Regions from separate parts of the Pseudoalteromonas sp. AS84 genome, predicted to be linked through region 3. Evidence: predicted binding sites of a transcription regulator. Region 3 holds the regulator's gene; each other region holds the start of a gene.
What was found. Region 3 encodes ArgR, which controls arginine synthesis, uptake and breakdown. Its sites were predicted from a motif close to ANTGAATANNTATTCANT; they were not measured.
Positions count from the first base shown of each region.

Region 1: argC (N-acetyl-gamma-glutamyl-phosphate reductase) is a predicted target of ArgR. The motif match lies at 8,053-8,070, and genes of this name have one in related genera.
Region 2: WNY79_RS10065 (OadG family transporter subunit) is a predicted target of ArgR. The motif match lies at 8,474-8,491, and genes of this name have one in related genera.

Region 1 is NZ_JBBMQY010000007.1:106,026-117,164, reverse strand. Features, by position in the region: gene WNY79_RS09530 (AhpA/YtjB family protein) at 1-173, opposite strand, end outside; gene serB (phosphoserine phosphatase SerB) at 326-1,354, shown strand; gene WNY79_RS09520 (PilZ domain-containing protein) at 1,375-3,852, opposite strand; gene radA (DNA repair protein RadA) at 4,211-5,596, shown strand; gene WNY79_RS09510 (hypothetical protein) at 5,672-6,604, shown strand; gene argE (acetylornithine deacetylase) at 6,836-7,996, opposite strand; gene argC (N-acetyl-gamma-glutamyl-phosphate reductase) at 8,221-9,231, shown strand; gene argB (acetylglutamate kinase) at 9,232-9,999, shown strand; gene WNY79_RS09490 (ornithine carbamoyltransferase) at 10,007-10,939, shown strand; gene WNY79_RS09485 (argininosuccinate synthase) at 10,936-11,139, shown strand, end outside.
Region 2 is NZ_JBBMQY010000008.1:19,201-30,339, reverse strand. Features, by position in the region: gene mtnN (5'-methylthioadenosine/S-adenosylhomocysteine nucleosidase) at 1-13, shown strand, start outside; gene ampE (regulatory signaling modulator protein AmpE) at 14-958, shown strand; gene tyrS (tyrosine--tRNA ligase) at 1,053-2,252, opposite strand; gene WNY79_RS10090 (peptidoglycan DD-metalloendopeptidase family protein) at 2,564-3,877, shown strand; gene WNY79_RS10085 (hypothetical protein) at 3,952-4,128, opposite strand; gene WNY79_RS10080 (aldo/keto reductase) at 4,142-5,113, opposite strand; gene WNY79_RS10075 (sodium ion-translocating decarboxylase subunit beta) at 5,249-6,379, opposite strand; gene oadA (sodium-extruding oxaloacetate decarboxylase subunit alpha) at 6,393-8,174, opposite strand; gene WNY79_RS10065 (OadG family transporter subunit) at 8,186-8,428, opposite strand; gene WNY79_RS10060 (DUF1328 family protein) at 8,948-9,121, shown strand; gene WNY79_RS10055 (hypothetical protein) at 9,178-9,369, shown strand; gene WNY79_RS10050 (YcxB family protein) at 9,502-9,969, shown strand; gene csrA (carbon storage regulator CsrA) at 10,019-10,210, opposite strand; gene WNY79_RS10040 (aspartate kinase) at 10,302-11,139, opposite strand, start outside.
Region 3 is NZ_JBBMQY010000003.1:163,408-174,546, forward strand. Features, by position in the region: gene WNY79_RS04980 (Fe(3+) ABC transporter substrate-binding protein) at 769-1,773, shown strand; gene WNY79_RS04985 (iron ABC transporter permease) at 1,773-3,404, shown strand; gene WNY79_RS04990 (ABC transporter ATP-binding protein) at 3,405-4,454, shown strand; gene WNY79_RS04995 (Dyp-type peroxidase) at 4,503-5,402, shown strand; gene argR (transcriptional regulator ArgR) at 5,410-5,877, opposite strand; gene mdh (malate dehydrogenase) at 6,103-7,035, shown strand; gene ispB (octaprenyl diphosphate synthase) at 7,121-8,092, opposite strand; gene rplU (50S ribosomal protein L21) at 8,515-8,826, shown strand; gene rpmA (50S ribosomal protein L27) at 8,843-9,100, shown strand; gene cgtA (Obg family GTPase CgtA) at 9,241-10,398, shown strand; gene folA (type 3 dihydrofolate reductase) at 10,472-10,963, shown strand; gene WNY79_RS05035 (DUF3718 domain-containing protein) at 11,042-11,139, shown strand, end outside.

The DNA of each region.
Region 1 (11,139 bases), on a different contig from region 3:
GTGAGGCTTTTTGCAGTGCTATCGGCGCTATCGTATAACAATTGATGACTTTGAAAACTACTATTAACGCCTACCCAGCTTAATAATACAAAACAGCCAGCCGCAAGTATTAAGCGAACAAGTCGCTTTCTTTGTGAAGCGGTAATAGGGTTTTTAATATGGTTATTTTTCATAGTCACCGTTTATGCTGCTGACAGCATTTTGATTTGATGTTACAACTACACTAACTATAACCTTAAACCCCACCTGATGGCGAATTTAGTGTTGAGAATACCAGTTTTGATATGCCAACTATCAGGAAAATAAAAATAAACACGGAGATCCCATGTCGCAAATCAACATGGCACAGCCAACTGCTGAGCAGCCATTACAACACTTAACTTTAAATAAATGGTTTGGCTTTAGTGATGGTGTATTTACATTTCTTGATTATATTCCCAATAAAGCATTAGGGTTATTCAGCATCGCGTTTGCAGGTGATTTTGAAGAAAAACACATTGTGAGCATTATTGATTTTTTAGCTACGCATAACCAAACCGTCACTGCTATATGCCAATATCAACCAGATTTAGGGCTTGCACCTGCATTGTGTTTTTACGCGCAAAATGCAGATAAAACTATAAACCCGCTCGTGCTACAAGAATTTTCAACCACTCTAGATTGTCAATTAGTGCAAGTTGTTACTCCACCTAATTTATATGAGCCTGGTTTATTGGTTATGGATATGGATTCAACTGCAATAACTATTGAGTGCATAGACGAAATAGCACGCCTTGCAGATGTATACGATGAAGTTGCCTCTGTAACCGCACTTGCTATGGCCGGTAAGCTTGATTTTAGCGAGAGCTTAAATCAGCGTGTAGCGAAGCTTACAGGTATTGAAAAAAGCTTAATTGAAGAGCTAAAAAATGCATTGCCTTTAATGCCTGGTATTAAAGCATTATGCCAAATTTTAAAGCAGCATAATTGGTATTTAGCAATAGCTTCTGGAGGTTTTGTACCGTTTGCTGAGCGCGTTCAAGAGCTTATTAATTTAGATGAAGTACACGCTAATGTGCTTGAATTTAAAGACGATAAATTAACAGGTAAGGTACTGGGTACAATTGTAGACGCGCAGCAAAAAGCGGTTATTTTAGAGGCGCTTCAGCAAAAGCTAGGGTTTAAAAAAACACAAACTGTAGCTATTGGAGATGGCGCAAACGATTTAGTAATGATGGCAAAAGCAGGCCTTGGTGTTGCTGTACATGGTAAACCTAAAGTAGTTGAGCAAGCGCAAGCAGCTATTTGTGAAGGGTCATTATTGCAATTGCTGTATATGTTGGCTATTCCGTTAGAAAAACAACCAACACTTTAAAATAAATTAAGTTAAACCGCTTAGCGTAAGCGGTTTAACCAAATTAGCTTACGACGGCCCATTTGTTCAACTTGCTCTTTTTTAAGTTCTAAATGGCTTAAAGCTTCTTCAGTTATATCTACTACGTCACCCACACCCGCAACAGCCCATAAGGCTTCTTCTAAATCTTTTGCTTTGTGCATTGCGTATTGGCTTACGTATTTTAGCTCATTAGAGAGGTAGTCAGTGTCAGGGCGACCTGTGCGCGAAATATATAAACGCATTACAAATATAAGTTGGGATGTAATGTCTTTACTAATTTGTTTATAAAAGCTTGAGTAGTCTTCGCCTAAAGTGCATTGGCTAACAATGGCCTCTTCAATGTTACCCTTACGAGGGTCGAAGTTAATCGCGATTGTGAAAGCAAGCGGTGCATCTTGGCGACTGCGATCTTTTATATTAGGCGTTATAACATTAATAATTTGCTCTTCGGTAAGAATACTCGAAAAGTCAGTTTTGTTACTTAATAAACCAAAGTTTTGTAAAATAACATGCATAGGGCTTGCATATAAACCATAACCAATTGCACCCGTTTTAAAGTGTGCAGCTTCCTTGTGTAAATACAGTGGAAATTGGCATACACTTTTCGTCACCATATTTCTAAGCGCGGTAGATAAGCCTTCTACTTTAGGTGCTTCTTCAGATACTTTAAGTTTGTCTTTATTACCTTCTATTAACTGAGTGAAAAAGGTTACGCCAGCATGGGGTAACTCAGCAATGCGATTCGCTTTTAGGTTAATAGTAGTGAATGACTTACTAATAGCCATTACTTCGTACTTTAGTTCGCTAAGTTTATGCTTTTTAGTTATTTTTTGAAGCTCAGGAAATGTTAAAAGTACTATATCCCCTTTTTTGAATGTAGCAGGTTGCTCGCACTCTAACTGTAAACCCATCACTGAAAAATCACGTGTATAACCGTTAAATACTTCACCATTAATTGTGATGCTAACTGGTGTCTTATAAAGGTAGCGCTTATGTGAGCGTAAATTTACGTATTCAAGTGGCACAATGTCTAAATAAGGTGGCGTTTTGTGTTTGGCGTGGCCAAAATGCTTAAGCTGATTTACTAACGCTTTGTCAAAAGTAAGTTGTTTATAACTCGCTTGCTCTGTTTTATTGCCGATACTTGTTAGTACTACAATATATTTAACGTCTTTTATAAGGCCCTTTACGCGAGGTGATGGCGGCTTATTGAGTTTTTCTATATTTTCACCAGCACTATTAGGTAGTGAAAGGGGTATAAAAGAGTCATCAGGATGGCTTGGCATTATTTGTATTTTAAAACACTTCCAGCTCTCTTTTTGGCTACCAAAACCTAAAAATAGATCACGTAACTTGGGGCTATTAGTTAGTTCGGTACGTGTCGCTGAGTAGTAATAAATTTTACCTGATGATACATGAGTAAATGTATAAAGATAATCTTCTTTGACCGCAGTAATTTGGGTTAGTAATTGTGTAATGCGTTGATGATTAAGTACATTGTACAAACACGGTATTTTTCTTTCATCGGTAAAATAGCGTTGGATAAAAATATTATTTTCAGTAGTAAGGCTAAGACTTGGATAATATTGATCATCTTTTTTGCTTAAAAATACATATAAAGACGTTACGCGAGGAATGTAGTATTGTTCATATCCTTTTGATACTACAGCATCGAGTGTGTTATCTAAATTCACTTTATAACGACGTTTATTACCGTGAATAAAGCTTTCTAAAAAGTCATTAAAGGCATCGTTATTTTCGATATAAGTGCGTTTTAAGCGAATATGATTAAACTCACGAGAAATATTTTCAACGGCAACAACTTCGTATTGAATACCGTTTTTTAAGCCAAGCTCAAAGTCTTGTTCAAGGCCAACTAAGCGCATTGCAATTAGCTCGCCTTTTTTTATAGAGTAGCGTGTTGCAAGCTTAACTTTACAGCCGCTCAAAGATATATCTGAGGTGCTAGCTGCAATGTTCTGTTTATCTTTGTAATCAATAGTTACTTTTATTGAGTAATTCATCCGCTCTTCACGGCGGCTCTCGTAAGAGGCAAACTTAATGACTTCAGTGCTTAAGTTATTTTCTAATTCTTGTAATTCTGATTTTTCGGCGGCTTGTTTTTGTAATACGCGGTGATTATTTTCTGTATTCATAACAGCTTCGTAAACAGCTAAGGTGTATTCACCATGCTGTTTAAGTGCTTTTTCAAACACTTCAATGGCAGTGTCATCCATAAAGTGTTGTTTGCCGTTATGCTCATACGGTTTTACTTGGCCTGTTACTAATCCACGAAGATCAACAAAACGTGCCACTGGCTGAGATAAGCGTGACATTTCCATTTTCATCAAAAATTGCTCAGGTTTGGTTAACCCCGCAGTTTTTGATTTGAAAATCAGGTCAAATTTAGCATTGCCTAAATATGTTTTTAACTCATTCACGAGGTCTTCGTGTTTGAGCATTATGTCATCAGCCATTTATAAAACCATCACCGTCTAATTGAAAAAGTAGGTATACTATTAAGTCCATTTATTAGAAATTCAATAAACGTTAAATCGCGCTATGTTATTAATATAGGTACGATTATTTAAGTAACTACCGTTTAGCTCTTGTTATTTATGTGTTATTTGCCATTTTATTGGCAAATTACTTTAAACTATTTCAAAGCAAAAAGTATGCCCTAAATTATAGCTAAAAAGAAACACCATGTGTATTTAATGATTGTGACGGTAGATTTTTACGCAGGCAAGAGTTTGTTGCTAAGTAAATGCTTGAAATGGCAAAATATGCGTTTAATGGTAAGTATTTTCAAAATTAAAGAATAGTAGGTAATAAATGACTAAAGCGGCAAAAATAGAGTTTGTGTGTACAGAATGTGGCATGAACTACCCTCGTTGGCAAGGTCAGTGCCGCTGCGGTGCATGGAACACATTAGCAGAATTTAAACCTTCAGCAGGACAAAGTAAAAAAGCGGCAGTGCGATCAAGTGTTGGTGGTTATGCTGGGGGTATTGGTGGTGGCTCTAAAAAAATTAATGATATTGCTACGTCAGAGGCAGAAAAGCAGCTAACAGAAATTGGCGAGCTCGATCGTGTGCTAAGCGGTGGTGTAACTACCGGCTCGGTTAATATAATTTCGGGTGATCCAGGTGCTGGTAAAACAACCTTACTATCTGACTTAGTGGCGAGAATGTCACAACGTATGCCGTCACTTTACTGTACGGCAGAAGAGTCTTTATCTCAGTTTAAAAACAGGGTAAATCGTTTAAAGTTAAACTATAACCCTGATGAGCTTTATTTACTTTCAGAAACTAGTGTTGAAACTATTATTGAAGAGCTCGAGAAAAATAAAATTAAGTTTGCTGTCATTGACTCTATTCAAGCTGTTGTAACCGATACGGCAAATGGCAGCCCAGGTTCGCCATCGCAAGTAAAAAGTGCAGCCCAAGCGTTAACTCAATACTGTAAGCAAAATGATGTAACCATGTTCATTATTGCTCACGTAAATAAAAATAACGAAATAGCAGGCCCTCAAACACTCGTACATATTGTCGATGCGCTTTTACACATAGATACCAATGATGGGCAAATTCGAACCCTTAGGGCAAATAAAAACCGCTTTGGTGATATTGATACTGTGGGCATTTTTAAAATGTGTGAACGTGGGATGTTGAGCGTGGATAATCCAAGCGAAATATTTTTATCGGGTTCTACAACCGATTCACCAGGGTCTACAATTACCTGTATTCGTAAAGGCAATCGTAATTTATTGCTCGAAATTCAGTGTTTAACGACCGAAACCGAGGCAGAATTTCCGCAGCGTGTTTGTGTTGGTTTAAATATGAACCGTATAAAAATGCTGACTGGTATATTACGCAAACACACTAAAACTAAAATATTTCACGATACTTTTTTTAATATTGTTGGCGGCCTAAGAATTGATGAAACAGAAACGTGTATTGATTTAGCATTGGTTACCGCATTACTTAGTAGCTTAAACGAATTTGTTGTACCTCGTACCACGTGTATTATGGGTGAGCTTAGCTTAAACGGCGATGTACGCCCAATCGACAGTGGTGTACCACGTGTTAAAGAAGCCGCTCAGCATGGTTTTACAGAAATATATATTCCATTTCGTAATTATCATAAATCAATGGAAGGGCTTGGCGCTAAAATTACGCCAGTTAAAACAGTACATGAGTTGCTTAGTTTAATTAATTAACACTTACGGGTGTTAATTTGTAATGTTACTCTTAAGAAAACTCGGTTTACACAAAGAATAGAATAAGGAAATAACATGAAAAAGTTAGTAATAGTTGCAGCAATTGTAGCTGCGGGCGTTGGTGGCGTGAGCTATGCAAATTATGTAGCTACACAAGAAGTGCGTGTAGAAGTAGATAAGCAACTTGCTTTAGTAAGCGAGCAAACTGGCGCTACATTTAAATACGCTGGTTTATCGGCAAGTGTTATTTCAAAAAGCGTAGAAATAACAAACATGGAAGTAATAAGTCCTGAGGGTGACAATGTTGCTAATATTCAAAGCATTGAAATAACTGGTTACGAGCCAGATAAAATATCACCGCATACATCATTTGATGTAAAAAGCTTTCAGTTTGATAAAGATTTTGTTTCAAAATTACCTGCAGATACAAATGAAATGCTAGCGTCGGCAAGTTACGATTTACATTCATCACTTGATTACGATGAAGAGTCTGGCAACAGTGATGTTGTGGTTAAGCTTGATGCAAAAGATATTGTTAGTTTTAATATGGATATGGGCTTGGCTAATTCAAAAGCATTAATGGATGCTTCATTGGCGATTAATAAAGCACAGCAAGAAGCGGGTAACCAGCCACTTACTTACGAGCAAGAGTTGCAGCAGCAAACACTTGTTATGCAAGCAATGAGTAAGTTAGAGCCACGTAATGTTAGCTTTGTTTTAAATAATCAAGGTAAGCTAAAAGATTTATTATCAAGCGAGCTTGAAAAGCAAGGTATGACGCTTGAGCAGATGGAAATGACGCTAGAGCAACAGTTGCAACAAGCGCCTGTTACTGAAGACATAGCCGCAGCTTTAACTAGCTTTGCTAAAGGTTTAAATTCATTTAGCGTATCTGCAAAGCTACCTGAAGGTAAAACCATGATGGAAATTAATCAACAAGTTATGATGCTAGTAGGGCAACCTGAAGAGCTAGTTAAGTTTATTAATTTAGAAGTTAAAGGTGATTAAATATTAGTATTTAATTATACCAACTCCAATAAATAGCTGATCTATTTTACTTGCTAAAACAACCCATTTCTTTGTTGTAAATTTCGCAAAGGGAACAACCATTTACATCAATTTACGCCTAGAACTGAATTGTTTTTTCGGCGTAAAATTTAGATCACATACTTAATGGAATTGGTATTATCTAATAAAGGCGCCAATTGGCGCCTTTATTATTTGTGTTGTTATAAGCAGCTAGTGACCCTGATAGCTAAAGCAATTAGCTTTAATAATATCGGTGATTATTTGTTGTGATGGTTTTATTTTTTCCATCGCTAAAAACTCGTCAGGTTGATGCGCTTGGTTAATTGAACCTGGACCCATTACAATTGTTTCACAGCCAAGTTGTTGTATAAAAGGAGCTTCAGTACAGTAATTTACCGCGACCGCTTTTTGCCCCGCTATTTTTTCAGCCATTTTTACTAAAGCACTGTCGGTGCTGCCACTAAATGCCGGAATGGGTTCGTGTAAATCAATAACACTCACAGCGTTAGGGTATTGATCATTAATTTCTTTCGTTGCATCGAGTACTAATGCTTGTAGTTCTTTAATGCTTAAACCCGGTAATGGGCGCATATCTATATGCATTTCACAGCAACCACAAATTCTATTCGCGTTATCGCCCCCATGAATATTACCTAAATTTAATGTTGGATAAGGAATTTCAAAGTGATTTATTGAATACTTATGCTTTAGTTGCTCTTTTAAGAACATCAATTTTGTAATCACTTTATGCATTACTTCAATGGCGTTAAGGCCACGTTCGGGATCTGAGCTATGCCCAGAGCGACCAACTACTCTTATTGCTGTACTCATATGGCCCTTGTGCATAAATACTGGAGTCATATCAGTAGGTTCGCCAATTATACAGCGCGCAGGTTTTAAATTAGGGTGCTTACATATTTGCTGTGCACCTGCCATAGTTGTTTCTTCATCGGCAGTGGCGAGTATTAAAATAGGTTGAGTTTGCTGCTTTTCATCAAGCTCACTAATCGCATGTAATACAAAAGCAAAAAAGCCTTTCATATCAATGCTTCCTAGCCCGTACAATTTATTGTCGAGTTCGGTAAGTTTAAACGGATTGTGGTTCCAGCGGCTGTCATCAAAAGGCACTGTATCAGTGTGGCCCGCAAGCATTAATCCGCCATCGCCTTTCCCGCGTTTTGCTAATAAATTAAAGCGGCCCTTACCGCCTTCTAGTTCAATAATTTCACACGTAAAACCAAGTGTTTCACACCAGTTTGCAAGGAGTTCGATTACGTTTTTATTGCTCATACACAGGTTGTCTTCAATTGCGCTAATAGAAGGGGCTGCAATCAATTGTTGATACATAGAAATAAACGAAGGCAAAGGCATAAAAAAATCCAAAATTATTATTCAATTTAATTGCATAACAATATAAAAGTATTTATGATGAATATCAATTCACTTTTTAAGCATAAATATATTAAAGTAAAGCTATGAAAATAATGCGACGATAATCTACAAATTCATTAAATTAAGTCTTAATTTAGCGTTTTAGCTAGTTTAAGCGAACAACATATATATTTAGCAGTAAATTTAAAAATAACGAGTAATCAATGAATGTAGTTATTATTGGCGCAAGCGGTTACAGCGGCGCAGAGTTAGCAAGCTTAGTTGCTAATCATCCAAACCTTACCTTAACAGGCTGTTATGTATCTGAGGGTAGCTTAGATAAAAATAAATTACTAAGTGATTTATATCCAGAGCACCTTGGCTTACTAGATTGTCCTTTACTTCCTCTTAGTGCATCAGCTTTTGATGACATTCAAAATGATGCTGACTATGTATGTTTATGTACCGATCATAAAGTAAGTGTTGATTTAGCGCCTCAATTTTTAGCTATGGGTAAAAAAGTATTTGATTTGTCTGGTGGTTATCGCCTAGCAAGTAATGATGATTACGTTACTTACTATGGTTTTGAGCATCAACACCCAGAGCTTTTAAATGAAGCGGCTTACGGTTTAGCAGAGTGGAACAGTGATGCTATAGCTAACGCAAAGCTAATTGCTGTTGCAGGCTGTTACCCAACTGCCGCACTTAATGCACTTAAACCGCTTAAAAAAGCAGGCTTATTGAGCAGTGAAAGTATTATTATTAATGCCGTATCGGGTGTTACGGGTGCCGGGCGTAAAGCGAGTGTAGGAACACATTTTTGTGAGGTATCGCTTGCACCTTATGGTTTGTTTAACCACCGCCACGGTCCTGAAATTGAACAACACCTTGGCCACAAAGTGTTATTTACACCGCATTTAGGTAATTTCCCGCGCGGTATTTTAGAAACTATTTATGTACAACTTAAGCCAGGCGTTACCAAGGAAAACGTTGCATCGGCTTATCAAGTACTTGCTAACGAGCCATTAATTCGTTTGTTAGGCAATAAAATACCTTCAATTAAAGGTGTAGCTAAGCAGCCATTTGTTGATATTGGTTGGCAACAACAAGGCACGCAGTTAATTGTAATGTCTGCGATTGATAACTTATTAAAAGGCGCTGCTGGACAAGCTTTGCAGTGTATTAATATTTCTATGAATTTAGATCACACTACGGGCTTAAAAGGAGCGTTTTAAATGAGTAAAAAAACGTGGGTTATTAAACTCGGTGGTGCAGTACTTAATACAGAAAATGCAGCAAAAGCGTTATTTGACGTGCTAAGCGAGCAAAAAAATGATGAGTTTGTCATTGTTCATGGCGGTGGTTCTTTAGTAGATACATGGCTAAAGCAAGCGGGTTTTGCTAGTGCTAAACACCAAGGTTTACGTATTAGTCCAGCAGAGCAAATGCCTTATATAGTTGGGGCACTTGCAGGTTGTGCTAATAAACAATTAATGACTCAAGCGATTAATGCAGGGCATAAACCTGTTGGCTTAAGCCTTTTTGAGGCGGGTGTGACTGCTACTCAAAAGCTAAAAGCGCTTTGCTTAGTAGGTAAATGCACAAGTAACGACGATTCTATCATCAATGATTTACTTAGAATTTCTCGTTTACCTATTGTTAGCTCTATCGGCTTTGATGAACAAGGCTTGTGGTACAACGTAAATGCAGATGAAGCTGCAGCGGCTATTGCCAGTAATTTAAATGCAGAACTAATTTTTATGACGGATGTAGAAGCGGTACTTGATGCAAATAAACAACCGTTACATCAACTTGACACAAAACACATTGATACTTTAATTACAGATGGAGTAATTGTGGGCGGGATGGAGGTCAAAGTTAAGACCAGCCTTCACGCTGCCCAACATTTACGACGCGGTGTGTATATTTCCAGCTGGCAAAAGCCAGAAAATTTAACTGCTCTGCTGCAAGGTGAGCATGTCGGAACAAAGATTACACCATAGGTTTATTATGTTTGAGAATTTTTTAACGGGTTTAGAATTAGACCAAGAAGGCGCACTTAATTTATTAAAGTTAGCGCAAGATATAAAAGCAAAGCCAGAAAAATACAGCCAAGTATTATCAGGAAAATCAATCGTAACATTGTTTGAAAAGCAAAGTTTACGTACACGTTTATCATTTGATATAGGCATTAATCGCCTTGGCGGCCATGCTGTTTATTTAGATCAGCAAAATGGTGCTATGGGTGCACGCGAATCAATTAAAGATTTTGCACTTAATATTTCTACTTGGGCCGACGGTATTGTAGCGCGTGTTAATCAACACAGTACATTAACTACGTTAGGTGAATATTCATCGGTACCTGTGGTAAATAGCTTGTGTGACTTGTACCACCCTTGCCAAGCTCTTGCTGATTTTTTAACACTTCAAGAAGTACATGGTGATGTAAGTGAGCTTAAAGTAGCTTACTTAGGTGAGGGCAATAACGTGACTCATTCATTGATGTTACTTGCTGCAACGCTAGGTACTGACTTTGTTGCTGTAACCCCAAAAGGGTGTTCGCCAGATTCACAAATACTTAAGAAAGCTGAGCAAATTGCAGCAATGAATGGCGCATCAGTTATGGTGAGCGATAGAGTTGAAGCTGCGGTTGGTGCAAATGTTGTATACGCAGATACATGGGTATCAATGGGTGATACAACGCCGCTTGAGCAAGTAAAAGAAAAATACATGCCTTATCAATTAAATCAGGCATTGCTAGATCAAACTGGTGCGACTACGGTATTACATTGCCAACCGGCACACCGTGAATTTGAAATTACCTCTGAGGTAATGGATGGTCCAGCATCTAAAATTATTCAACAAGCAGAGAATCGCATGCATGCGCAAAATGCTCTGCTAGTTACATTACTAAATCCAAATTTTGTTAAGGAACACCTATGAGTTCAATTAAAAAAGTCGTTTTAGCCTATTCTGGTGGTCTTGATACGTCGGCTATCGTTCCATGGTTAAAAGAAAACTACGGCTGTGAAGTAATCGCGTTTGTTGCTGATGTAGGTCAAGGCGCTGAAGAGCTTGAAGGCGTAGAAGCTAAAGCAATTGCCTCTGGTGCATCTGAATGTTACGTAGTTGACTTAAAAGAT
Region 2 (11,139 bases), on a different contig from region 3:
AGTGTCTCTTTAAATGCTTAGCAATATTGTTCAAAACCACTTGGACTTTATTGCCTTCATACTAGCGCTCCTTGCTGAGCGCTTTATTCCTCTTGTTAGCTGGTATCATCCTAATACAGCGTTAAGCGCGGTTTTTAGTGCTATTGGCAAGCGTATATACAAACGCAAAGAACCTAAAAGCTATCAATATTTAGCAGCTATACTCGCAAGCACGCTCATTTTAAGTGTTATTCTCATTATTGTCGTGTTATTGCTTGAGTTTGCTTTTTACCCTGAATTACTCGCAGGTCTTATTTTATACTTATGCTTAGAAAGTAAGAGTATTGATAAAAAAGCGCTCCGTATTGCAAAGCTAACTAAAAAAAATCAAAAATCGACGGCACGCGAATTACTAAAACCACTGCTTGCCCGTGAAGTTAATAGGCTTTCATCTCCTGGTATTATCAAAGCATTAATTGAGAGTTTAATACTGCGCACTGCTCGATACTATTTCGTAGTTATATTTATATTTTTAGCCTTTGGCCCTATTGCTGCTCTCGCCTATCGATTACTTACTTTAATACAACAAGCCTGGCGTAGTGATATATCCCCAAATAGCTACTTTTTAAAACCGCTTAAAATTCTCTTGTTTATTATTGAGTATATTCCAATGCGCTTGCTGGCTTTAACCATTGCAGCAAGTAGAGCGAGCAAACAAAGCATGCACTACGTAAAGCATTACGGCAGGCACTTTTATCAAACTAATACTGGTTGGCTACTCAGTACATGTTCTGCATCACTTGGAGTACAACTAGGCGGGCCTGCGGTTTATTTGGGTACTCGCTTTAATAAAATGCGTATTGGTGCTGATAGACTACCTACCCCCGAGGATGTGCCCGTTATAATTAATAGGTTAAATCAGGCCCGTGCATTTTGGTTGTTAGTAATTGTAAGTATTGAAATATTAAAAGTGATTTAGTGACTATTTAGTGACTACCTCGTAACTATTTACAGACCCAAAATACAAGCACTAAAAAACCAGCCTAGGCTGGTTTTTTAGTTTCATACTGTATTTAAGCTACAGTGATGTTTGCAAACTTACGTTTACCTACTTGGTAAATAGCCGTTGTACCTTTCGCTACTTCAAGTTTGGTATCAGTGATTTTATCTTCACCGTTAAGTTTAACTGCACCTTGCTTAATCATGCGCATTGCTTCTGACGTACTAACTACTAAATTTGCTTCTTTAAGCAAGTTAGCAATTAAAATAGTATCTTCTGCAATAGTGATTGTCAGCTCAGGGATTTCATCTGGTAACGCTTTTTTCTGAAAACGCTGGATAAAATCATCATGTGCACCTTGTGCATCAGCTTCACTATGAAAACGAGCAATTAACTCTTTAGCTAGTTCTATTTTAATATCGCGCGGGTTAGTACCTTGCTCAACACGCTCTTTTTGAGCTGCAATTTCTTCAATAGAAAGCGCGCTTAATAAATCGTAATAACGCCACATTAGCACATCACTAATTGACATTATTTTACCAAACATATCGTTTGGCGCATCAGTAATACCAATGTAATTACCAAGTGACTTAGACATTTTTTGAACGCCGTCAGTACCTTCAAGTAATGGCATCATTAATACTGTTTGCGGCCTTTGGCCTTCAACTTTCTGTAGCTCACGACCCATTAGTAAGTTAAAGCGCTGATCAGTACCACCTAGCTCCACATCAGACTCTAGTGCAACCGAATCCCAACCTTGTACCAGAGGGTATAAAAACTCATGAATTGCAATTGGTTGACCGCTGCCATAACGCTTTTTAAAGTCATCACGTTCAAGCATGCGCGCTACGGTTTGGTTTGCAGCAAGTTTTATCATACCTGCAGCGCCTAACTTTTCCATCCAAGTAGAGTTAAATGCAACAGTGGTTTTAGCAGGGTCGAGAATTTTGAATACTTGTTCTTTATACGTTTCAGCATTGGCTAATACGTCTTCGCGAGTAAGTGGTTTACGCGTTACGTTTTTACCTGTTGGGTCACCAATCATGCCAGTAAAGTCACCAATTAAGAAAATAACCTCATGACCTAGATCCTGAAAGGTTTTCATTTTATTAATTAGTACAGTGTGCCCTAAATGTAAATCAGGTGCTGTAGGATCAAAGCCTGCTTTTATTTTTAGCTTTTTGCCCGACTTTAGTTTTTCAACTAGTTCGTCTTCAATTAATATTTCTTCTGCACCGCGTTTTATCTCTGCTAGAGCGGTTTGTAAATCCACTTTGTATTACTCCAAAATTCTGCCTACGAAGGGGCGACTAGTTACTTGTAATCACGGTTTTTATTAAGGTTTAAACCGAACATATATATGTAGCTAACATAACAAATTTCTATCTAATTAAAATAACTTTTTAAGTTATTAGGGCAACTAAACTAAATGAATTGAGTCTTAGTTAGATAGGACGTTAAAAAAGGCTTTCTACCCCTGATTTTAGCGTAGTTTAAATCTACAAAACACTAGTATTCGCACATTATTAAGTATATCCTGCAATATTACGTATTTATTATCTTGACAGCAGAAAAAGGCACGTTATGGTTCACGTGGTTCACACGCTCCCCAAAAAACACAAATTGCTTATTTTAGGTTTGGTTTCTGCTATTGTTGGCTTAGCCTTTCTTCCTTCTGAAAAAGCCACTGCATCCAAAGACAATAGTGCAAATGCACTAGAAATTGGTAAGCGCTATGAGTTACAAGTTAAAGTTGATGACAACGAAAAATTAACTGAGCTAAATTCAGAGCAAGCAGCAGAAAAGTTACCAGAATACGACTTTGTCGATCATAAAGTTAAAAATGGCGACAATTTAGCAATTATCTTTAAGCGTGCTGGTTTTTCAGCTCAAACGCTTCATAAACTAATTAACACTAATGCAGAGACTCGCAAGCTAACTAAAATTCATCCAGGTGAAGTACTCAGTTTTGCTACTGCTGAAGATGGCTCTTTGGCTCAACTGCGTTATGTAATTTCAAAAACAGATACTTTATTTGTTACCTTAAACGACGAAGGTAATTACGATACAGCTATCGATAGTAAAGAAATTGAAACGCTAACTAAAACCGCTGGCGGCGAAATATCTAATAACTTTTGGACTTCAGCAATTGCGGCAGGTTTAAGCGAGCGCCAAATAATGAACTTTGCTGACATATTTGGTTGGGATGTTGATTTTGCAAATGATATTCGTAAAGGCGATTTATTTGGCTTAATTTACGAATCTCATTATGTTGATGGCGAGTTTATTGGTACCGGTAAAATTATTGCCGCTGAATTTGTAAACCAAGGTCAGCGCTTTGCAGCGATTCGCCATACCGACGGCAATTTTTATACGCCTGAAGGGCGTAGCATGAAAAAAGCCTTTTTACGTGCACCTGTAAGCTTTAAGTATATTAGTTCTAGCTTTAATCCTAAGCGACTTCATCCTGTTACTGGGCAAGTTAGAGCGCACCGTGGTATCGACTTTGCAGCACGCACTGGCACACCAGTAGTCGCATCAGGTAACGGTAAGGTAGTTAAAGCGGGTTACAGCAAGTACAACGGTAACTACGTATTTATCAGCCATGGCACACAATATGTAACTAAGTACTTACACCTAAATAAGAAACTAGTTAAAACAGGCCAAAAAGTTAAACAGGGCCAACAAATTGGTACTGTAGGTTCTACTGGTCGTGTTACTGGGGCGCATTTACACTATGAGTTTTTAGTAAATGGCGTTCATCGTAATCCTAAAACCGTTAAGCTTCCTAAGTCAGAGCCATTACCTCGCTCAGAACTGGCTAAGTTTAAACCGATTGCAGATAACTTTATTGCCCAACTTGAGCGCAATCGCGAGCTACAGTTAGCACTAAAATAAAGCTTATTAATAAACATTAAAAAAGCCTTTGCAGGTTAAATCTGCAGAGGCTTTTTTGTATACGCTATCAACCATCAATTCATTAATACATAAATGAGCTGAATAACTAAAGATACCATCACTAGCGGCCAAATATATTTACGGTATTTGGTTGCGCCATCAAGCCCTATTTTACTTTGATATTTTTCAAGTAATGGAATGAGTATCGCCAGCGCGACAAACAATCCAATTAAAATAACGAATATATTCATATTAGCGCCCTACTTATGGTAGCTCATGCCCTTTAGCGCTTACATAAAGTGCATACCAATGCTCACGAGTTAGCTCTACGTTGACAGCATCACAAGAGGCTTTAATACGCTTGGCATTAGTTGTTCCAATAATAGGCTGAATAGATGCGGGGTGGCGAAGTAACCAGGCAATTACAATCGCCTCAGCAGAAGTATCATAAAGTGCAGCCAGTTTATTAACTAAAAGACTGGTGTTTATATCGGCCTGCGATGCGTTTGATAAATCACTACCACTGTATAAACCTTGGCATAAACTGCCCCAGCTTTGAATTTGAATTTCAAAATGGCGACAGTACTCAATACTACCTGGTGTAAAATTAAGATCTTTACCGTCACTGTTACCGGCATATACACCTTCATCAACAAACTGATGCTTTTGCAAACTAGCCTCAATTTGATTAGCCACAATAGGCATATCAAGTGCGTGCTGTAAAAAATTCATTTGGTGCTGCTGCATATTAGATACTGCAAAATTGCGCACTTTACCGCTTTCTTTTAAGCAACTAAATATACGAGCAATTTCGTTAACTTCCATGAGAGGATCAGGACGATGTAGCATAAGTACGTCTAAATACTCTGTATTTAATCGCTTCAAGGATGCTTCAACTGATTGCTCAATCCACTTAGCCGAAAAATCATAGCGCTTTGGTCCTAAGTCATCTTCAAAACGAATCCCACACTTAGATTGAATATACATGTGCTCTCTAAGCTCTGGTCGCTCACTTAATGCTTGACCAAAAACCTGCTCAGCTTTACCAAAAGTATAAATATCAGCATGGTCAAAAAAGTTAATGCCACCTTCAATAGCATTATCTATACATTCATGAGTTTGCTTAACATGTGCATCAGTAATTGCGTCTTTATTCCAACCGCCGCCCAGACCCATGCATCCGAATACAAGTTTACTAACATGAGGTAAGTGCTTTGCTAAAGGTGTGTGAAGCATGATAACTATCCTTAAAATTTTGAAGAGCTGTTACTGTAAACAAAAAGCGCTGAACAAGAAACCATTTAGCGGCGAAGAAATTAAGAACAAAAAAAAGCGCAGTAAACTGCGCTAATCGGTTGGATTAAAATTAATTTAACCAACAAGTGCTAATAAAATACCCGCAGCAACTGCACTACCAAGAACGCCCGCAACATTTGGTCCCATTGCATGCATAAGTAAAAAGTTATGAGGATTACTTTCAAGGCCTACTTTGTTTACTACTCGTGCCGCCATTGGCACAGCCGATACACCTGCCGCCCCTATTAATGGGTTTATAGGTGTTTTAGATATGCGATTAAGTCCTTTTGCCATAAATACGCCAGATGCCGTACCAATTGCAAACGCGAGTGCGCCAAGTACTAAAATACCAATCGTCTCAACAGTTAAAAACTTATCTGCAGCAAGCTTTGAGCCTACAGCTAAGCCTAAAAATATAGTTGTAACATTGATGATTTCGTTTTGAGCACTGTTACTTAATCTATCAACAACACCTGACTCTCGCATTAAGTTACCTAAACAAAACATACCTACCAGCGGTATAGCAGCCGGTAAAAACATAGCCGTTAAGCTAAGCACCATAAGAGGGAAAATAATCTTTTCCTTTTTAGATACTTTACGAAGCTCTGGCATTTTTATTTTACGTTCTTCTGGAGTTGTTAACGCACGCATAATTGGCGGCTGAATAATTGGCACAAGTGCCATGTATGAGTATGCAGCTACCGCTATTGCACCAAGTAAATCAGGTGCCAGTTTTGACGCTAAAAATATTGCAGTAGGTCCATCTGCTCCACCTATAATCGCAATAGCCGATGCATCCTGTAAAGTAAACTCAAAGCCTGGCACATAGTTTAATAATATCGCACCAAACAGAGTCGCAAAAATACCAAACTGTGCAGCCGCACCTAATAGCAACATACGTGGATTAGCAATAAGCGCACTAAAATCGGTTAGCGCCCCTACTCCCATAAATATCAATAACGGAAAAATCCCCGTATCAATACCCACATAATAAACGTAGTACAAAAGCCCACCAGGGTCTGACAATCCTGCCACTGGTACATTTGTTAAAATCGCACCAAAACCAATAGGTAGTAATAATAGTGGTTCAAAGCCTTTAGCTATCGCTAAAAACAGTAATAAACACCCTACCGTAATCATTATTAACGATGGGATTGTAAAGTTAGCAATGCCTGTCGCATTCCAGAGGTTTAAAATACCGTCCATCCTCTATTTACTCCTAAGCTAATGCAATCATAGCGTCGCCGGTAGTTACAGCATCGCCTTCACTAACTAACACTTCAGCAATTGTTCCGGTATGCGTAGCGCGTATTTCAGTTTCCATTTTCATGGCTTCCATAATAATCACTACATCGCCTTCGTTAACAACTTGCCCAGCTTTTACTTTAATCTTAAAAATATTACCGGCTAGAGGTGCGTTAAGCGTTTCGCCTGATGCTACCGAAGCCGACTGGGGAATGTGCTCAGAGTCTTTTAAGGTTACTTCTTTAAGTTCACCACCTTGCGCCACTACTACGTCGTAAACTTTACCATCTACTTTTACGCTGTACTGCTCAGCTTTTACGCTGTTATTATTTGATCCCGATTTTGGTGCTGCCTTATTACTCTTATCTTCAACGGTAGGAATAGGCTCAAATGCATCTGGGTTGTTGCGGTTTTTAATAAACTTCAAACCAACTTGTGGAAACAATGCATAAGTTAGTACATCATCAATTTGATCATCAGCAAGTGTTAAACCTTGCTCTTGCGCTTCTTTTAATAATTCAGCTTCAAGCGTTGCAAGCTCTGGTGCAATGTTATCTGCAGGGCGACAAGTAATAACCTCAGCTCCATCAAGCACACGCTCTTGTAGCTCTTTATTCATTGGTGCTGGTGTTAAGCCATATTCACCTTTTAATACGCCAGCAGTTTCTTTAGTGATTGTTTTATAACGCTCACCCGTAAGCACGTTAAGTACTGCTTGAGTACCTACAATTTGCGACGTGGGTGTTACTAAAGGTAAAAAGCCAAGATCTTCACGTACACGTGGGATCTCAAGTAAAACTTCATTAAGCTTATCTGCCGCGCCTTGCTCTTTAAGTTGGTTTTCCATGTTTGTAAGCATGCCACCAGGTACTTGAGCTAGTAAAATACGACCATCAACCCCTTTTAAGCTACCTTCAAATGCCGCATATTTTTTACGTACATCTCTAAAGTAAGCAGCAATTTCTTCTAGGTGATTTAAATCAAGGTCAGTATCGCGCTCGGTACCTTCAACTATCGATACAATAGTTTCAGTAGCAGTGTGTCCGTAAGTCATACTCATAGATGAAATAGCGGTATCAAGCATATCAATGCCTGCATCAATCGCTTTTTGATAAGTCGCAGTACTTAAACCCGTTGTAGCATGGCACTGCATAGCAATAGGAACCGATACAGTTTCTTTAAGTGCTTTAATTAGTTTTTCAGCATCGTATGGCTTTAATAAACCCGCCATATCTTTAATACAAATTGAGTGACAACCTAAATCTTCTAATTGCTTAGCAAGAGTTAGCCACATTTCAAGCGTATGAACAGGGCTAACTGTATACGAAATAGTACCTTGAGCGTGTGCGCCTACTTTTATAGCCGCTTTAATCGCTGTTTCAAGGTTGCGTACATCGTTCATTGCATCGAATATACGAAATACGTCAACGCCATTTTTGTGTGCGCGTTCTACAAATTTTTCAACTACGTCATCAGCGTAATGGCGGTAACCCAATAGGTTTTGACCGCGTAATAGCATTTGCTGTTTAGTATTAGGCATCGCTTTTTTAAGCGCACGAATACGCTCCCAAGGATCTTCGCCTAAATAACGAATACACGAATCAAATGTAGCACCGCCCCACGATTCAATAGACCAATAACCTGCATCATCTAGCTTGCTAGCAATAGGTAGCATATCGTCTAAGCGCATACGTGTTGCGAGCAATGATTGGTGCGCATCGCGTAATACCAATTCTGTTAATTTTAATTTAGCCATGTGTGTGCCCCTTATTTGTTATTTGATTTGTACTGAGCAATGGCAGCACTAATAGCAGCGATGTGCTCATTAGGCACACCTTGAGATTTAAAAGACGGTGATTTAGCTGGTGATGCCTCTGGTTCGCTAAAGCGCGTCACCAAATTAGACATAAGCGTTACTGCACCAATTAATATCGACAGAAATACAAACACCCCAACCATACCAGTTAGCATTAAGCTACCAGCCGTTGTGAGTAGAGCACCTATATCCATTTTTCTCCCCCTTGAAACCCATATCGAAAATAAAAAATCGATTTAATTAAATATTTATTCACTGGATGATAACAAAACTAGTCGCTTTGTCTACATCTTGTAAATTGGTAAAACCAATTAAACTATAAACAACATAACACTCAACTTATTTACATGCCATAACCCAGCAACCATGCGCCCTACAATACACGTAGGAAATAACGACTATAGCTAATAGTTATATAGAAGTTGTTAATTAACTATTCAACTTAATAAAAATACACACCAAACTTTATAATAAGTACAAAAACACGCACCAATTGTTAATTGGTCTTACCAAAAAATTTATTCTCAGTAGATTTTTGCCAGCAATTTGTAACAGTGTGAATAACTTACATAACAAAGCGTAAAAGTTACTAACTAACAAATAACTAAACACATAACCAAAAAACATAAGTCATTGATATTAATAAAAAATAAACTTTGGCATGTAACTGGCATTAGTTATTATGAGCAAATTTGATAACCAAGGAGAAAACAATGTTACGCTGGACAATTACATTTTTAGTTATTGCTTTAATCGCTGCAGTGTTAGGTTTTGGTGGCATCGCAGGTGCCGCAGCTGGTATAGCAAAAATTATATTTTTTATCTTTTTAGTACTTTTAGTGATTTCATTAGTTTCAGGTGCACTACGTGGTAAATCGCCCAGGTAGATAAAGCATTCAACTAACACACTAAAATTTAATTAAAACTTACAAGGAATTACATTATGAATTCAACAACTGTAAAAGCAGCACTAATCGGTCTATTCGCAAGTTTTTTCATCATGGGTTGTGAAGACAACCATGCAGAAGACGCAGGCGAACGTATTGACGAAGCAGTAACTGACGTGCAAAACAAAGTAGAAGATGCATGTGAAAATGTTAAAGAAGGCGTAAACGCTGAAGAAACTAACTGTTAATTCTTCTTTTATCGCTAAAAAACGGCCTTAGGGCCGTTTTTTTGTGTCTGTAATAAAATCGCTGACTATAAAGCTGCTCATTTAGCGATTAGCTTGTTAAAATAAAAAAAACGATATTTAAAGCAAGGCAATATGGCATTTACAACAACCTACACGCTAGATAAACCCTACTTTTATGAGTGCTTTGATGAGTCACTCCCGTACAGTAAACGCGCCAAACCTAAGTACTTTTTACTTGTACTACTGGTTGCGCTTGGTTTATTTGGCATTTATGTTTTAAACGATCATTACTTAGGATCGTTTATGATCATGCTAGGTGTACTAGAGTGCGTCGCTTTTTACTATCGCAGACCTTGGTGGGTAACCAGACAAATGCTCAGCAGAGCATCAGGCTCAGAAGTAACACTTACCTTTGATGAAGAAGGTATTAAATCGGCTAATCATTACAAAAGCTTTCAGCTAACTTGGCAAGACATAAGCGAAGTAATAGATACGCAGCAAGGTATTATTATTAAAAATAAAAGCGGCATGCAGTATATTTCAAAACAAATATTAACCCCAGAAACACTCGCTTTTATAAACAAAAAAGCCACTCAGTGAGTGGCTTTTGACTAGTTGAGTTAATTACTCAGCTACGTATACGTGTTGATTAAGCATTGCCCGGATTAGGGTTCGACTTTTCAGCTTGTATGCGCATGTAAATCTCTTCACGATGCACTGATACGTCTTTTGGTGCATTAACACCGATTCGAACTTGATTTCCTTTAACACCTAGAACAGTAACTGTTACTTCGTCACCAATCATTAGGGTTTCACCTACTCTACGAGTTAGTATTAGCATTCTCTTGCTCCCATGTTCCAATAAAAATTATAAGATTCCGCTTAAACATACTAATGAAAATTAGACTGAAAAGTAAGTAAAAACTCTCAATCTATCCATTTTCTGTTAAAAATGCTTTGTGTAATGCACGAACAGCCAACTCTAGGTACTTTTCATCTATTAAAACTGAAATTTTGATCTCAGAAGTCGAGACTAAAACCACATTAATATTTTCCTGCGCTAATGCATCAAAAAATAAACTTGCTACACCAGAATGCGATTTCATACCCATTCCAACAGCAGACACTTTAGCGACTGTTGGTAATCCGCTTATATTTTGAGCACTGAGTTGAGCTTGATCTTCGCTCAATAATTCAAGTGCTTGCAGATAATCATTCGAGTGCACAGTAAAAGCATAGTCTATTTTTTCAAAGATATGATTAACTTGATTAATCATATCTATTTCGATGCCATTATCAGCAAAAAGTTTCAATATTTTTGAAAGATATTGTGTACCGCTTGGCACACCATCGACTTTAATTAAACATTCGTCACGATTAAACGCAATCCCCGATACCACCTTGCTTGGCATATCGTTCTCCTCAAAACTTATTAATGTGCCTTCATCAGGATTAAAGCTCGAAAGCACCCTAAGTGGCACATTGTGTCTACCTGCAGCTTCTACTGAGCGAATGTGCAAAACTTTCGCCCCTAAACTTGCCAGCTCCAGCATTTCGGCAAAGGTAACTTGGCTCATTCTGCGCGCGTTAGGTTCAACACGAGGATCTGTAGTATATACGCCGTCAACGTCTGTATAGATCTGGCATTCGTCGGCTTTTATAGCCGCTGCTATTTCTACAGCCGATGTATCGGTGCCACCGCGCCCAAGCGTTGTAATGTTGCCCTCAACATCACGCCCTTGAAACCCAGCAATAATAGCAATACGGTTA
Region 3 (11,139 bases):
TTTTAGGCAAAGAAAAGCGCGCTCTATTTCTAGGCGCGCTTGCGGAATCTTCTAATTTTCTGCATCCTGCAATTGAACTTAATCAACTCCAATTTTCACTAATCCATGTTTATTACTATATTACTTTTTAGTTCTATGTAATGTAGACCATCCGGGCCTGTATCCTTAAATTCCTGAACATCCTGTAGGGTAAATACTATTACCAAATCCTTAATTACACTTCCTAGTGTATCCCTATTTTAACCAATCCATTGTGTTGCCTTGAAGGCCTGTCCATTTATTCCTTCAACATCCTGTTAAACAACTTAGCCGTGTTGTTATCCTTTTCGCATCTTCCTGACGCTATCCTTTTTACAACATTGCGTTGTGATACTCATCCTGAGCCTGTCCTAAAATCCGTGTTGTCCTGGTAACCTAATCATTGGTTGGTTGAGTAAGCAATCCATTTCCTTTTACTCAATAAGCATCATTGCTTGGTTGATGCGTAAATTATAGTGCAATAGAGCAACCAAAATAGGGATAAAACTACATTCAATTAGTATTTATGCAATAGTAATAATATAAAAGCCCTTTTAATACAGATGGTTAAGTGTGTTTTTGTATGTTTTTATCTTGATTTTTACTCATTAGCTGTCACATCCGTGAGACATCTCTTACACGGCATTTCCTTTTTGGGCGTTATTTACATATTTACATTTATTTAAAGTGTGCACTTTTTGAATGAGCGCGGTAGAATTCGATGATAATAACAATTATTTAGGTGAAATAATGAAGACAGTATTTACACTTGTTTTGGGATTAGCAGCATCGGCACCAGCCTTTGCAAGTGACGTTGTTAATATCTATTCTTTTCGTCAGCCGTTTTTGATTCAGCCCATTTTAGAAGATTTTACAAAACAAACGGGAATAAAAACCAATGTTGTTTTTGCTAAAAAAGGGTTAATTGAGCGTGTTAAACGTGAAGGTAAGCACAGTAAAGCCGATTTAGTATTAACCTCTAATTTTAGTGCGCTTATTCAATTAGAAGATTTAAAATTAACACAAACTATAAAAAGTGACAGTGTAAATAGTAACGTGCCTGTAGCTTTTCGTGACGGTGATGGCCAATGGGTCGCGCTTACTAAGCGAGTGCGTAATGTCTATTCATCAAAAGAGCGAGTTGGTGCTTTACCTGAACTCACTTATGAAGATTTAGCAGATCCTAAATACAAAGGACAAATTTGTACGCGATCTGGCAAACATCCATATAATTTAGGTTTAGTGGCTTCTATGATTGCACACCACGGTGAAGCGCAAACCAAAGAGTGGCTTGAAGGTGTTAAGGCTAATTTAGCACGCAAACCTCAAGGTAACGATCGTGCTCAAGTTAAAGCCGTTAAAGAAGGTTTATGTAACTTAGCATTAGGCAATAGTTACTATCTTGGCAAAATGCTAGAAGATAAAGAGCAAAAAGGTTGGGCTGAGGCCGTAAATATTAACTTTCCGAATCAAACTAATCGTGGCTCACACATAAATGTTTCGGGTGCGGTTATTACCAAATATGCTAAAAACCCTGAAAATGCATTAAAGCTCATCGAGTATATGACCGATAGCAAAGCACAAAACATGTATGCCTCATTAAATATGGAGTATCCAGTTAAGTCGGGTGTTGAACTATCAAGTTTGGTTGCCTCTTGGGGTAGTTTTAAAGAAGACAGCTTGCCACTTGATGAGATTAGTAAATATCGTCCGTTAGCGCTTAAGCTAATTGATGAGGTGAAGTTCGATCTTTAATGACTAATAAATTTAAGCTGTCTAAATGGCAGCTCTTTGCGTGGTCGACAGGCTTAATTCTATCGGCTCCGTTGTTTTTTCTTCTTTTTGAATCTCTACAAGGTAGCTCTGAGGTGTTTTCTCACCTGTGGGATACCGTGCTTTGGGATTACATAAACAATACCGTATTGCTTGTTTTAGGTGTTTGCGTCCTTAGCTGCGCCATAGCTTTGCCACTTGGGTGGCTAACGGCTTACTGTAGTTTTCCGGGTAAAAAACAGTTTGAATGGGCTCTTATGCTGCCCCTTGCTATGCCCACCTATATTATTGCCTATGTATACACTGATTTATTAGATTATGCGGGCCCTGTACAAATAGCACTGAGAGACTGGTTTGGCTGGCAATCGCCTAATGACTATTGGTTTTTTGATATACGTACACTACCCGGCGCTATCGTTATGATTGCCTTGGTGCTTTACCCGTATTTATTTTTAATTTTTAAAACGGCCCTTCGCGAGCAGTCATTCAAATTAGTGCAAGCTAGCCAGTTAATGGGGTTATCTCCTTGGCAAAGCTTTTTTAAAGTAAGTTTAGTGCTCTCTCGTGGGGCTATTGTGGCGGCTCTTGCGCTTATTAGTATGGAAACCATGGCTGACTTTGCAACAGTGAGTTATTTTGCCGTAAGTACATTAACAACCGCCGTATACGATACGTGGTTTGGTTATTACTCACTTACAGCGGCCGCTAAAATATCGGGTGTGATGTTACTACTGTTATTTTTAGCATTAATGGCAGAGCGCTTTAGTCGTCGTAACCAAGCGGTATTTGAGCGCCAATCAAGCGTAAATAGTGAATCTCTCTATGTATTAAAAGGAAAGTCAGCTTGGCTATCGACGGCCTTTTGCAGCTTTATTTTACTTATCGCGTTTGTAATTCCTATCGCAGTACTTATAAATTACGCCATTACCTACTTTGATAAAGCATGGAATGTAGAGTTTTTTAGTTACGCTTGGCAAAGTTTAAAAGTGGCAGGGGTTGTGAGCCTAATAACGATTACGTTGAGTATTTTTGTTGTTTTTTATCAGCGTGTGGCAAAGCAAACGTATCCGCTTGTTCCTGGGCGTTTAGCAAGCACAGGCTATGCGTTGCCTGGCACGGTACTCGCTATTGCGGTTTTGTTACCCCTTACATTATTAGAGAACACCATTAACACAGCGCTCGAGCCGTATAATTTAGATATTGGCTTACTGCTTACAGGTAGCATTCTTACTATTATTATTGCTTACATTGTTAGGTTTTACGCCATTGCACACGGAGCAATTGAGTCGAGTTTTTTACGTATTAGCCCATCACTTGATATGGCAAGCCAATCAATGGGTAAAAGCCAAGGGCAAACACTGCGTTTAGTGCACTTACCTTTACTGCGAAGAGGATTGCTCACTGCTGCGTTATTGGTATTTATTGAGTGTATGAAAGAGTTGCCGGCTGCGCTATTGCTCAGACCGTTTAATTTTGAAAGCTTAGCTACTCATGTATTTCAGTATGTGAGTGACGAGCAGTTAGAGCTTGCTTCAATATCGGCTTTATTTATTGTTATTGTTGGGTTTATTCCTTTGTATTTTATTAATCGTTCTATGGAGCAGCGTAGTTAAATGAGTAGTTTAATTTTACAAGGCGTGAGCTATCACTATAACGGCACAAAGGTTATTCACGATTTAGATTTAACGGTGGGTAAAGATGAAATTGTTTGCTTACTCGGAGCGAGTGGGTGTGGCAAAACGACCACGTTAAAAGCGATTGCAGGTTTAATTGAAGCTAAGCAAGGGTCTATTTTTATAGACGGTAAATTAGTGAGTGATGAGCAATCGTTTGTCTCGCCTGAGCACCGTAACATCGGCATGATGTTTCAAGATTATGCGCTGTTTCCGCATTTAACGGTGGCAAATAATATCGCATTTGGGCTTAGTAAAATGAGTAAAGCTCAAAAGCAGCAACGCGTTGATGAAATGCTTAAGCTGGTACATTTAATTGGCTGTGCCGACAGGTTCCCGCATCAGTTATCGGGTGGCCAACAGCAGCGTGTAGCTATTGCTCGTGCATTAGCTTATAAGCCTAGTTTATTGCTACTTGATGAGCCCTTTTCAAATATCGACACACAAGTACGCTTTGAATTAATTGCTGATATACGTCGAATTATTAAGGCAACTCAAGTATCTGCTGTATTTGTTACACATTCAAAAGAAGAGGCATTTGCCTTTTCAGATACACTTGCCATTATGCATCGCGGTAAAATTGAGCAACAAGGCACGCCTGAGCAGCTTTTTGCAGCTCCATGTTCAAAGGAGGTTGCAGAGTTTCTGGGTCAAGGCATATACTTGAGTGCAGAAGCATTAACAGCAACTGAATATAAAACACCATTTGGTTTAGTCGAATCTTATGTTGAGAGTAAACATAACGTAAGCGTCGGGCTTATATATGTACGCCCCCATCAAATAGAATTAGTGGCAGATAACCAAAGTGACAAATTCAGCAAGCGAGCTACAATCATAAGTCGTCGCTTTATTGGTTCGGCGTATGTTTATTCGGTTGTTATTGATGAACAAGAAATTGAAGTTGCTGCACAATATGGCCAGTCATTTGAAAATAATGAGCAGGTTATAATAAAAATAAAACCTCACACGGTGAATTTTTTCGAATCGTAATTAATTTGTTATTCGCTGTGTTTTTATCTGTAAAACTAAGGAATAACAATGGCGCAAGCGCAATCAGGGATTTGTGCTGAAGCAAACTTACACGGTTTGCACTTATTTTTTAATGTGTTTGATGGTCAAGATGAATCACTTCGCGCAAAGTTAAAACAAGTAAGCGCCATTGAAGAAGAGTTTAGCGATCAATTTTCAGAATCAATGCTCTCTTGTATGGTTGCTATCGGTGCGCAATATTGGCCGCATATCCTCCCTGAATACATCCCAAGCGAATTACAGAGCTTTCCTAATATAAACCATAGCGATCATCAAATGAGCGTACAACCGTGCGATTTATTTGTGCAAATTCGCTCTGACCGTGAAGACGTTAACCATTTATTTGCGCTGCAAGTTTTAAAATTATTTGCCCCCGATGTTGAGCTGGTGGAGCAAATTCGTAATTTTCGCTTTTTAGATGGTCGTGATTTTAATGGTTTTATTTATGGTGGCGATACAGCTCATGGAAGAAAAAAGCGCGCTACGGCTTTAATTAGTAACCCTGGTAATTTTGAAGATCAGGGAAGTTATATTCATGTACAGCGTTATAAGCATGACTTAACTATGTGGCAGCACTTATCATTGAGCGAGCAAGAACAAATAATGGGGCGTACGCGCCTTGATAACACACTAATTACCCCCGCAATTGAAACCAGCCATGCTTCGCGAAGTGAGCTAAAAGACGAAGACGGACAACCGCTACTATTAAATCAGAGCATGCCTTATGGCGATGTGTATGAGCAGGGAATGTTATCAATTACATGCGCTTGTACGGGTACCGCATTTGAAAAAGTACTTAATAGTCGTTTAGGGGGAGGGGATTGTTACGACCACTGGCTTGATTTTACTCAAGCCGATATGGGTTCTGCTTTCTTTGCGCCTTCAGTCGGGTTTTTAAAACAAATTTAGTTTGCTATTAAACCGTATCAAATAAAATGCGAACACGTTCAAGTGTTACATCTATTTCAGATATTTTAGCAGGAGCGATAAAAATAGTATCGTCGCCTGCAATTGTTCCTAGTACGCCATCTGCTTTACCTAATGAATCTAATAAACGCGCAATAAGCTGAGCAGCACCTGGGCTGGTACGAATAATGATCATCATTTCGTTGTGCATAATGTCGATTACTAATTGGCGTAATGGGCTTTTAGCCGTAGGTACACCCATTTCAGCAGGTAAGCAGTAAACCATTTCTTGCTTGGCATTACGTGTGCGTACAGCGCCAAATTTACTTAACATGCGTGATACTTTACTTTGGCTTATATTGTCAAAGCCTTGATCTTTTAACGCATCAACTATTTCGCCTTGAGAGCCAAAATTTTCTTCTTTTAATAGTGATTTAAATGCTTTTACCAGTGCTTCTTGTTTATCTTGTGGTTGCATAGTCTTTATTCGTTTTTGTTATTTATGCTGCAAATTCTACACAAAAATGAATAATTATGCAGCAGTTGTTTAGTTAACTTGCCAGTTTGATGCGTTAAATCACAAAAGTTTACGACTATGGTCGAAAATATACTTGAAATAGACAGGATAAATTTGTTTTTAGTCGCTAATTTCATTATCTTAAGAGCCACAAATGTTTCCTACCTCAAATTACGGAGAATTCCAATGAAAGTTGCTGTATTAGGTGCTGCAGGCGGTATCGGCCAAGCGTTATCTTTATTATTAAAAACAGGCTTACCAGCTGGCTCTGAATTATCACTTTATGATGTTGCACCAGTAGTACCAGGTGTTGCGGTTGACCTTTCTCACATCCCAACAGATGTTAAAGTAGCAGGCTTTGGCGCAGACGAATTAAACAAAGCGCTTGAAGGCTCTGATATCGTTCTTATCCCAGCGGGTATGCCACGTAAACCAGGTATGGATCGTGCTGATTTATTTAATGTAAATGCTGGCATCATCAAAACTTTAGCAGAAGGCATTGTTGCTAGCTGTCCTAAAGCGTTAGTAGGTATTATTACTAACCCAGTAAATGGCACAGTTCCAATTGTTGCTGAAGTATTCAAAAAAGCAGGTACTTACGACGCTAAACGCGTATTCGGTATTACTACGCTTGACGTTATTCGTTCAGAGGCATTTGTTGCTGAACTTAAAGGCGTAGACGTAGCAACTGTTAAAGTACCAGTAATTGGCGGTCACTCAGGCACAACTATTCTTCCTCTACTTTCTCAAGTTGAAGGTGTTTCTTTCACTGATGAAGAAGTTGCTGCACTTACTCCACGTATCCAAAATGCGGGTACTGAAGTTGTAAATGCTAAAGCCGGTGGCGGTTCAGCTACATTATCAATGGGCGCAGCTGCTGCTCGTTTTTGTATGTCTTTAGTTAAAGGCCTACAGGGTGAAGAAGTGGTAGATTACGCTTATGTTGCTGTTGAAAATGGCGATGCAGAGTACTTTGCTCATCCAGTACGTTTAGGTAAAAACGGCGTAGAAGAAATTCTTTCTTACGGCGAACTAAGCGCATTTGAAACAAAAGCAAAAAATGACATGCTTGAAACACTGAAAAAAGACATCAAAGAAGGTGTTGATTTCATGGCGTAATAGCCAATTTAAGCAACAAAAAAGCCTGCATTTGCAGGCTTTTTTATTGCTCAGAATTAATTTCACACTGTGTAACTAGTTAAAACTAGTGGTCGCGGTCAACCGCAATACGTGCAAGGCTTATAAGTGCTTGCTTATAGTCAGACTCAGCTAAAAAGTCTAAACACGCAATAGCTTTGTCAGCTTCAAGCTCAGCTTTTTGCATTGTAAATTCAAGCGCATTAGTTTGCTTTAGTGCTGATAAAATCTCTTCTAAATGCTCCATACCATTACTGTGCTCTATTGCATCACGAATAAGCTGTGTTTGCTGCGCGCTACCATGTTGCATGGCATAAATAAGTGGAAGCGTTGGTTTGCCTTCAGCTAAATCATCACCAATGTTTTTACCCAATTGTTCAGCATCTGCATTGTAATCAAGTACGTCATCCACTAACTGAAATGCAGTACCTAAATGCATACCGTACAGGTTTAGTGCATCGAGAGTACTTTGATCTTGCTCAGTAATAATGGCAGCAAGCCCTGTCGCTGCTTCAAACAACTTAGCTGTTTTAGAGTAAATAACCTGCATATAACTGGCTTCGGTAGTGTCTGGGTCGTTGCAGTTCATTAATTGCAATACTTCACCTTCAGCAATAATGTTTGTTGCATCGGCAAGTACTTGCATAACCTGCATTTTGCCAAGGCCAACCATAAGCTGAAATGAACGAGTGTAAATAAAGTCACCAACCAATACGCTAGCAGCATTACCAAATTCAGCATTTGCTGTAGGCGTGCCACGTCGTAAGTTTGATTCATCTACAACATCATCATGCAATAGCGTTGCTGTATGAATAAACTCAACAATTGTTGCAAGTGTTATGTGATCTTTACCCTGATAACCGAGCGCTTTGGCTGCTAAAATCGCCAGCATTGGACGAACGCGTTTGCCGCCACTGCTAACTATATATAAACCAAGCTGATTAACTAACGCCACATCTGAGCGCATTTGCGCATGTATAAGTTGATTGACGTCATTCATATCGCTTTCGATTAACGCCTGGATAGCTTTTATATCCATTGATCTCCGAGCCAATTTTTATGTGTGAACGGCGCAGATTGTACAACAAAAAATGCACTAGCTCGATATTTTGTGACGATTGATTGAAAAAACACTATTAAAGTACTTAATTTAGACTGAATTGGCCAAGATAACTGATTAATTGATAATCAATATACAGTTTGTGGTGTGCTTAGATATTAAGCTGTGAGGGTCATATTTGAGTACATTAATTTATTTCGACTAAGAGTTAAAAAGCGCTTGGCAAAAGGGCTAATTAATATAAAATGGGGTAAATATTGAATTGCTCTCAAAGCAGCTACTTTTTATTCATTTTAATTACAAAATAGGCTTGCTAGTTATTTCGCGTTAGCGTAAACTTCGCGCCCTATCGAAGAATATTTTAGTTGCGCCGATTTGAGGGTGCACAGACGGAGTTAATTATGTACGCGGTTTTCCAAAGTGGTGGTAAACAGCATCGTGTGACTGAAGGTCAAACGATTCGTCTTGAAAAATTAGACGTTGAAACTGGTGCGGCAGTAGAATTTGATTCAGTACTTTTAGTTGCTGATGGTGAGAAGATCGAGATCGGTGTACCGTTCGTAAACGGTGGCAAGATAACAGCTGAGGTTGTTTCACATGGTCGCGGTGAGAAGATTAAGGTTGTTAAATTTAGACGCCGTAAGCATTCTCGTAAGCAAATGGGCCATCGTCAATGGTTCACTGAAGTTAAAATCACTAGCATTAGCGCTTAATTAGAGGTACTTAGAAATGGCACATAAAAAAGCAGCTGGTAGTACTCGTAACGGTCGCGATTCAGAAAGCAAACGCCTAGGTGTTAAGCGTTTTGGTGGCGAATCAGTTCTAGCGGGTAGCATCATTGTTCGTCAGCGTGGAACTCGTTTCCACCCTGGTACTAACGTAGGTATCGGTAAAGACCACACTATCTTCGCAAAAGCAGATGGTAAAGTTCAGTTTGAACAAAAAGGTCCTTTAAACCGTAAATACGTAACTATCGTAACTGAGTAATCAGTAAGGTAGTTAAAAACCCCGCCTTTGCGGGGTTTTTTGTTTTGTAGTCAGTCAAAATATATACCCAAGCCTGCATTTGTGTTGGCTTGGGTATATAATAGAGTTATTAAACAAGCCAATCCCTAAAGTGAGTAATCATGAAGTTTGTAGATGAAGTAGAAATTCGCGCAGAAGCTGGAGACGGTGGCAGCGGCATCGTGTCTTTCCGTCGTGAAAAATATGTTCCAGATGGTGGACCAGACGGCGGTGACGGTGGAGACGGTGGTAGTGTTTATCTACAAGCTGATGAAAACTTAAATACCCTCATTGATTATCAGTTTGAGCGTTTCCATAGGGCTGAACGTGGCACTAACGGTCGTAGCCGTAACTGTACAGGCCGAAAAGCCGACGACTTATTTGTTATGGTGCCTGTAGGCACACGCATCATGGATGTTGATACCCAAGAGGGACTTGGCGACTTAACTCAACATGGTCAACGAATTTTGGTTGCAAAAGGTGGTTTCCACGGCTTGGGGAATGCACGTTTTAAATCAAGTACTAACCGAGCACCTCGTCAAAAAACATTGGGCACACCTGGTGAAGTACGTAACTTAAAATTAGAGTTACTATTATTAGCTGATGTAGGCTTACTCGGATTACCAAATGCAGGTAAATCTACGTTTATCCGCAGTGTATCTGCAGCTAGACCAAAAGTAGCTGATTACCCATTCACGACGCTTATCCCTAATTTAGGTGTGGTACGTCCTGAAGCAAATAAATCGTTTGTTATAGCCGATATTCCAGGTCTAATTGAAGGTGCATCTGATGGTGCAGGCCTTGGTATTCGCTTCTTGAAGCATTTAGAGCGTTGTCGTGTGTTATTACACATTATTGATGTAATGCCGGTAGATGGTTCAAACCCTGTTGATAATGCATTCTCGATTATTAACGAGCTACACCAATACAGCCCTAAATTAGCTGAAAAGCCACGCTGGTTAGTGTTTAATAAAATAGATTTATTACCAGAAGACGAAGCAAAAGCGCTATGCGAAGCGATTGCAGAAGAACTGGGCGAAACTGAAAATATTTATCACATCTCTGCAATTAATAAACTTAATACTCAACCTTTAATCCACAACATAATGACGCTTCTCGATAGCATGCCTAAAGAGAAGTTTGTACAAGTTGAAGATGAAGAAGTTGAATTCAAGTGGGATACCTATCATGAAAAAGCCACTAAAGGTAAGGGCAATGATGATGATTGGGACGACTGGGATGAAGATGATTACGACGTAGAAGTAGTCTACGAGCGTTAATTAAATAGAATTTATTAAAAAGGAGCTTATGCTCCTTTTTCTTTGTTTAAGAATAAAGTACTAGGTGTTTATTATGATAATTTCAATGATTGCAGCAATGGCAAATAACCGTGTAATTGGCCTAGATAATAAAATGCCATGGCATTTACCAGCAGATCTTCAGCATTTTAAAAAAGTAACTACGGGTAAACCTGTGATCATGGGTCGCAAAACGTTTGAGTCAATAGGCCGTCCTTTACCTGGGCGTCGTAATATTATTATTACTCGAAACAGCGAATATTCTGCAGAGGGTATTGAAACTGTAACCACCCCAGAGGATGCATTAAATCTAGTTTGTGATGTAGAAGAAGTGATGATTATTGGTGGTGGTAATATTTATGAGCAATTTTTACCGAAAGCAGATCGCTTGTATTTAACTTTTATTGATTTAGATGTTAATGGCGATACGCAGTTTCCTGATTACAATAAAATCGCAAATTGGAATATAAAAGAAGAGCAAGAAAACCTTCCAGATGATAAGAACAAATCTAGTTATAAATTCGTAACTTTATATAAAGAACATTAACATTATTGCGTAATTTTTGATAGATTGATATAATATTCGATAGTCTATGTAAGAACAAAGTATTATAAAGGGTTTGTCATGTTTAAATTACCAAAGCTAGTTGCACTTACTGCTGTTGTCGCTGTAAGTTCGTTGTCGTATACAGCACCAGCAAATGCTGAAGATCAATTAGCGGT